DNA from 2 places in the Paracoccus actinidiae genome. Region 1 is predicted to be linked to the other one. Evidence: riboswitches for the same ligand, from Rfam matches in the RefSeq annotation. Region 1 holds a riboswitch; the other holds the start of a gene.
What was found. A riboswitch is a leader RNA that binds a small molecule or an ion and turns the genes downstream of it on or off. The one in region 1 is predicted to bind cobalamin.

Region 1 (3,346 bases):
GCCCATCACCGCCGCGGCGGCCGAATTCTGGGGATTTGTGGCGGGTTCCAGATGCTGGGCTGCAGCATTGCGGATTTGCATGGCATCGAAGGAGTGGCCGGGGAAACCGAAGGCCTTGGCTACCTCGATGTCCACACGGTGCTGGCTGCCGACAAGCGCCTGACCCGCGTTACCGCCGTCCACGCTGTTTCCGGCCTTCAGGTTGCGGGTTATGAGATACACGTGGGCCAGACTGATGGTCCTGATTGTATAAGGCCCTTCGCTCAGGTCGGCGATCTCACGGACGGCGCCCGTTCGAACGACGGGCTGGTAGAGGGCACCTACCTGCACGGATTGTTGACCTCCGACGCTTTTCGCAGCGCTTGGCTTCAAGGACTAGGCGCAAGAACAAGCAATTATTCATATGCAGCCAAGGTCGATGATGTGCTCGACCAACTTGCGGCTCATCTTGAAGCTCATCTCGATGTGGATGGCCTTTTCGGATTAGCGCAGTAGATATTTTTCTTTCCTTACTGGAGAACGCCCGAGCCGCTAACACAGCTTGAACGGATTGTTGGAGAGGGTCGGACCGTGTCACACCGCACCTGCCTAACGATGCCGGTCCGGTCACTGTCGCGACGCCATGGTGAAACTCCGGCGTCGAACCATCTCGTTTTTAGGAAGCAGAGCTGCATCATTCTGAAGCTGAGCTTAACAGTTGGATGCGGTTCGTCCCTGATTTGCAAGATGCAGGCTTTTCCGAGAGGCAGGGGTACGTTGATCTCGTCTTAAGCCACAAGTAGTCTCGACAAGCACCTGGACCGCGCCACCTGAAGGTCAGACAACGCCGTCATCGACTGATCTGCAGCCGGGAAGGCTTCTCCTCACAGGAAAGCACCGAGCCTTTTAAGTTGCTGTATCTGCACCGTCGACGCATGCGATAAGCGGTAGATTCAGGCTTTGGCTGTCGAGCCGCAGTGCAGGCGCGGTTGGACCCGCCCTTTATGCTGGCGTCACCCTCCAGGGAAGTGCCGCATGGCAATGGCCGGCGATTTCACCACCGGCCATTATCGCTATCTGTCGATACTGAATGGCGGCTTAGCTGGTCTGCTCATCGTGATGGTGATCGTCTCCGGAGTCCTCGACTTCGACCTCCACCTCAACTTCTCCCACATTCCCGAACATCAGGGTAGCGTGGAAATGGCCCCCCTCTTCGAAAGTCTGCTGGACGTCATGAAACACAATATGCACGCCGCTCGGCTGCATGGTCAGGGTCTGCCCTGGAGGAATCTCAACGGCCGTGACCTCCCTGACGGACAAAGTGCCAGTGTCGCTGACCGAAGGCACCTGGAAGACGCCGGCAGCGGCGAAATCGACCGAGGCGCCAGTCAGCGTCACTGGCTGATCCGTGATGTTTTCGATCGTCAGGAAGACGTCCATCGAATGGGCCGTTGCGCTGACCTCAGTGGTGTGGGCATGGCTGACAACAATGCCGTTGAGTCTGAAGGTATCCCCGTCATGATGCGCCATTGCCGGCATGACGGAAGCGGCCAGGAATGCCGCAGTGCGAACTGCGTTGCGAAGCATGCTTTCTCCTTTTCGGGGCCCACCGCCCCGATTGTGGTTTCCTTTGCGCCCAGTGACAGGTTTCCTGGCTCGCACGTCATCACCTCATCCTCACCTTCCCAGCCATAGGGCCAGTGGCATTGCGAAGACCGGCTCGGTGCACACAGTTGCGGGGGCAGCGTCGGCTTCCAACCGACTTCCCTCATCATTCCGGACGGCGGAAACCTAGCAGTAATTCCAGAGATGGCAATCACGTGCTGCTCGGCGGAACATGTCGGGCATGTGGCGCGTTGATCGAGCTATAGCCCGTGGACATTCATCGTGAGGCGATGATGGTGGCAACGAGATGCCAATTGGCGGCGTAGCTGCATGCGGTCTTTTCGTAGCGCGTGGCGATGGCCCGGAACTCCTTTATTCTCGCGAAGAAGTTCTCGACCATGTGCCGCCATTTATAGGCATGCTTGTCGTAGTCACGCTTGATTGTGCGGTTCGCCTTTGGTGGGATCACTGCGCTCGCACCCCGCGCGTCCAGTTCTGCAAGCAGCCAATCGGCATCAAACGCCTTGTCCGCCAGAAGGGCGTCAAAGGCGACGTCCTCGATCAGCGGGGCAACGCCTTTCAGGTCGTGAGCCTGGCCGGGCAGGAGATGAAAGTCGAACAGGTTGCCCAAGGCATCGACCAAGGCCACGATCTTCGTGGTCAGTCCGCCGCGTGAGCGCCCGATGGCCTGAGCCTGAGTCCCCCTTTTGCGCCGCTCGCCTTCTGGTGAGCCTGGACAATGCTGCCGTCGATCAGCGCGTATTCGAAATCGGGCTCGCCGCGGGTCTCTTTGAAGAGGCGCTCGAAAACACCACCCTTGGCCCATCGGCGAAACCGGCGGAACACGCTGTTCCAGTTGCCGAACGCCGATGGCAGATCACGCCAGGGCAGACCGGTGCGTACCCGCCAGAGAACGGCCTCCAGGAACAGGCGATTGTCCTTGCCTGTCACACCGCTGTCGCTCTTCTTGCCGGGAAGGTGGGGCTCAAGACGCGCCCAGATATTATTCGTCACCACAAACCGCTGCTCGTCCATTCAGACCTCCATTTTGGAAGCCTGAAGCAGAAATCAGACGGCATGTGAACCATGAATGTCCACGGGCCTTAGCATATGCAACTTTCCATGACTGCAGTTCGCAAGAAGTCCTTCGCGAGCCCGGCTCCGCCAATCCGAAAGCTGGTGCGGGACGGATCAGTCGAGGCTGATGCGGTGCTGATCCAGGCATCGAATTCGGCGCGGTCCCGGGGCAGCGTCTCGAACAGCCATCGGAAACGATCTTCCGCGCCATCCGCCGATGCCGCCTGATAGAGCGTGTCGGCGTGCCCCTATTCCAACGGCTCCAACCGCACATAACGCCCCTCCATTGGCGCCCGCGCGGGACGCGGCCGTGCCGACAAATCTGCCAGATCCATGGCCTGCTCCCTTCCTTCGAGCTAACGTGCTAGCAGCATCGATACTGCCTGCTACTTGAAGCAAGTGTTCGAAGACCATCTGTTCCTTCAGAAGGTCCGTTTTTCAACTTGCTTCGGTATTCGAAGGCAGGTCTGGGCTCAACTCCCCCCGGCCTTCTCCCGCACGCACCTTTGTCAGTCTTCCGGCTGCCATTCGGGTTATACCGGGTGTTATGGAATCACCTAAGAAATACCTGCAGCGTTCCAAGTGCAAAACGACTCCCGTACATCATCGATCGCTGATGGCTCTTCACGGCGATGCGGTGCCGTAGATCAGGTCCGGCAGCAGCAGTGAAATCTGTGGAAAGACG
Region 2 (3,346 bases), 330 kb from region 1:
CCAGGATGGTCCTAGAACGACGCACGCAGCCCCGCATAGATCGCCCGGCCCGAAGTGCCATAGCCGTCGACCCACTGGTAATCCTCGTCCAGGGCATTTTCCAGTCGCAGATAGGCGGTCGCGTTGTCGCGTACCGGATGGCTGACCAGCAGATCGACGGTGGTGAAATCGTCCATGCCATCCGCCCGGCCCGCCACGTGCTGCAGGTCGATGCCCGCCGTGGTGCCGGTGGCGAAGGTGGTTTCGGCCCCCAGGTTCAGGACGCGTTCCGGCACGCGGGCCCATTCCGGGACATCGGTCTGGTTGTCGATGAAGGTATAGCTGGCCGTCAGCGCATGGCCCGCGCCAAAGGCATAGCGGCCGTCGATCTCGATCCCCCGGCGGCGGGCGGTGCCGTCCACTTGGGCATAGCAGCCAAAGAGCTGGCCACAGGCTGTCGCTGCCGGGTCGAACCCGATCAGGCTGTCCGCCTTGAGCCAGAAGGCCGTTGCGCGAAAATGGCTGTCGCCCCACCTCTTTTCGACGCCCAGTTCATAGGTGCGGCTTTCCTCGCGCTCCAGCGAAGGATCGCCGTATTCGCCGAAAAGTTCATAAAGCGAAGGTGCGCGAAAGCCGTTCCCAAGCGCCGCCCGGAACAGAAGATCATCCTGCAGCCGATAGACTGCCGCCACCCGGCCCGAGGTAAACCCACCGAAACGCGAATGATCGTCGCGGCGAAGCGAGGTCGTGACGTCGATCTGTTCCCCCAAGGCAGAAGTTGTTTCGACAAAGACGCCGGAAATACGCGCACTGCCCTCGTCGTCGTATTCTTCCTTCTCGGTATCGGCGCCAAAGACGGCGCGGATACCTTGTCCGATGTCAGCGGCCCCCTGCCAAGACAGCTTGGTGCGGGTGCCAATAAACTCGCTCGTGTTCACGGCAGAAGGGTCGTTGAAGTCAGTCAAGTCCTGACGCGATACCCGCTTGAAGCGATAACGGGTCAGTGCAACGTCCTGGTCCACCGCCCCGGTCCTGAACTGTGCAAAAGCGCGCAGGCCATAGCTTTCGCGCTCGAAGTCGTCATTGCCGGGCGTGCCCAGCACATCGCCCACGAAGTCATCGAAATCCCCCGCGCTGTCTTCCCAGAAGCCGTTGAAGCCGATCGTCACGCCGTTCTGCAACTGATGGGCGGAATAAAAGGACAGGCGCGTTGCCTCGTATCCGTCGTCCTCGAAGTTGCCGTCGCTTTCGTCCCTGGCCGAGAAGCCGTCGGTGCGGACATGGCTGACCTGGAAGGCCAAGTCGGTATTTTCGCGGCGCACCGTGGCGCCATAGCTGGCGGTCAGGGTATTGTAGGTTCCGGCCTCGATGGCGAAGTGATGATGCAAACCATCTTCGGTCGGGCGCAGCGACTGAAGCGACAGAACGCCGGCAACGGCCCGCGAGCCATATTGCGCGGACTGCGCGCCGCGCAGCAGTTCCGCCCGGTCCACACCGGCACTGATCTGGCCGCCGATATCATAGCGCGGCTTTGGCCCTGTGGGTTCAGAGACTTCAATTCCGTCAATGAAAACCGGCAGATACTCTCCGGGTGCGCCCCGGACTTGCAGAGAGCCGGTGGTGCCAAGCGGCCCTTCCTGGCGCAGCGTCACGCCTGGCAGCTTGGTCAGGCTGCGCGCCAGCGGCTGTCCTGCACGTCCTTGCAGATCCTCGCCGGTCAGCACGGATACCGAACTTCCCGACCGGCTCAGCTCGGTCGGTTCGCGGTTAGCGGTCAAGGTGATGTCGTCCAGGACAAAGGCGTCACGGGCGGCGTCCTGCGCCGCAACGGGCAGGGCGGTTGTCAGCGCCAAGGCGGCGGTCAGGGTCAAAAATAGCGGTCTTGGGGTCACGAATGACGTCCTTCCAGGAACCCGGGCACCCATGGCCCGGACGCGATGCGGTTCATCCGATGGGAATGTACCCCCGGACAGCGACACCACCACGACGGAAGTTTCCGTTTCCGGCGCGCCCCTCGCGCGCCGTCAGGGTGATCGCGTTCGGCAGGTCTCCTGACTTGCGGGTCATCGCTTGGCCGGGCCTTCCCATTCCCGCATGCGGGAACAGTGGCGTTGTCCGGCCCGGCTCTCCGCTGACAGTTGCGGGGGCAGTCGCGGAATCTCACCGCGTTCCCTTTTAACCGGGCACAAGCCCGGAACCGAGGCAGGAGTGCCATAGCCCAGACAGGGACGGGCAGGCAAGCGCAATCAGCCCAGTGAGGCAACCCAGTCGGGCACGATGCGGCTGGCGGGGCCAATGATGCGGCGATGGAAATCGCGGGCGTTCACGCTGGCCTCCAGGTTCAGTTCCACGCAATCCGCCCCGCGCCGCCGGGCGTGTTGGGCAAAGCCCGCAGCCGGATAGACATTGCCCGACGTGCCGATGGCAGCAAACAGGTCGGCGCCTTCAAGCGCGTCCCATATCCGCTCCATGTGATAGGGCATTTCCCCGAACCAGACGATGTCGGGGCGGGTCGCGGGACGGGCGCAGGCGGGGCAGGGATCCAGGGGGGCCATGACTGCCGGCGCGGGCCAGCGATGCCCGCAGGCGGCGCACAAGGCGCCGGTCAGCGCTCCGTGCATATGGATCACATCCGGACTGCCTGCACGTTCATGCAGGTCGTCAACATTCTGCGTGACCAAGGTCAGGTCGTGGCGCCGGGCCAGGTCGGCCAGGGCCAGATGCGCTGCATTGGGTTGTGCGCCAGCAGCATCCGCGCGGCGCATATTGTAGAAGCGGTGGACAAGCGCCGGATCCCTGGCAAACCCCTCGGGCGTCGCCACATCCTCGATCCGGTGGTTTTCCCACAGACCGTTGACGGCGCGGAATGTCGCAAGGCCGCTTTCGGCGGAAATGCCCGCGCCGGTCAGGACGGTGATGCGCAAGGGCTTACCGGCAGTAAGCCTCGGCCTGGGAAGCGAACCGCTTGTAGCGCGCCCAGAAGGCGTTGTCGGCGTTGCTTTTGGACATCCGAACCTCTTGCGCCTCGTGCGGGTCGCGGAAGAACGACGCGGCGCGGCGCTGATCGGACCGCGACAGGGTCTGGTTGGCGACCTGCTGGATGCAGCCGCACAAGGGCGCGTTGCCTCGGGCGCGGTCGGACCGGACGCAGGCGCTGTCGATGGGACCGGCAACGGCCAGGGGCGCGGTCAGCATGATGGCTGCGGCCGCAATGATCATGCGGTTGAACATGAAACTGTCTCCTCGTGGTTTCTCATGGGTCTGGCGGGGGCCGGTTGTCCCGGTCTGCGATGCCCGTCCGGCAGTGATGGTATCAGCAACGGCCCGCCCGCTCAATCAGGCGGTGTGCCGCAGGGTTCATGCGCCG

Region 2: linked by a shared signal. The riboswitch ahead of Q5701_RS09775 (TonB-dependent receptor plug domain-containing protein) and the one ahead of Q5701_RS11315 (copper chaperone PCu(A)C) in region 1 are both predicted to bind cobalamin.

Annotation. Positions count from the first base shown of each region.
Region 1 covers NZ_CP132956.1:2,275,181-2,278,526, reverse strand. Annotated here, with positions in the region: gene Q5701_RS11320 (cobyric acid synthase) at 1-495, shown strand, start outside; gene Q5701_RS11315 (copper chaperone PCu(A)C) at 1,078-1,566, opposite strand; cobalamin riboswitch at 1,604-1,787, opposite strand; partial or broken gene Q5701_RS11310 (IS5 family transposase) at 1,862-2,619, opposite strand; gene Q5701_RS11305 (TRAP transporter large permease) at 3,286-3,346, opposite strand, start outside.
Region 2 covers NZ_CP132956.1:1,948,617-1,951,962, reverse strand. Annotated here, with positions in the region: gene Q5701_RS09780 (ABC transporter substrate-binding protein) at 1-25, opposite strand, end outside; gene Q5701_RS09775 (TonB-dependent receptor plug domain-containing protein) at 12-1,871, opposite strand; cobalamin riboswitch at 2,004-2,196, opposite strand; gene Q5701_RS09770 (NAD-dependent deacylase) at 2,226-2,903, opposite strand; gene Q5701_RS09765 (hypothetical protein) at 2,908-3,210, opposite strand.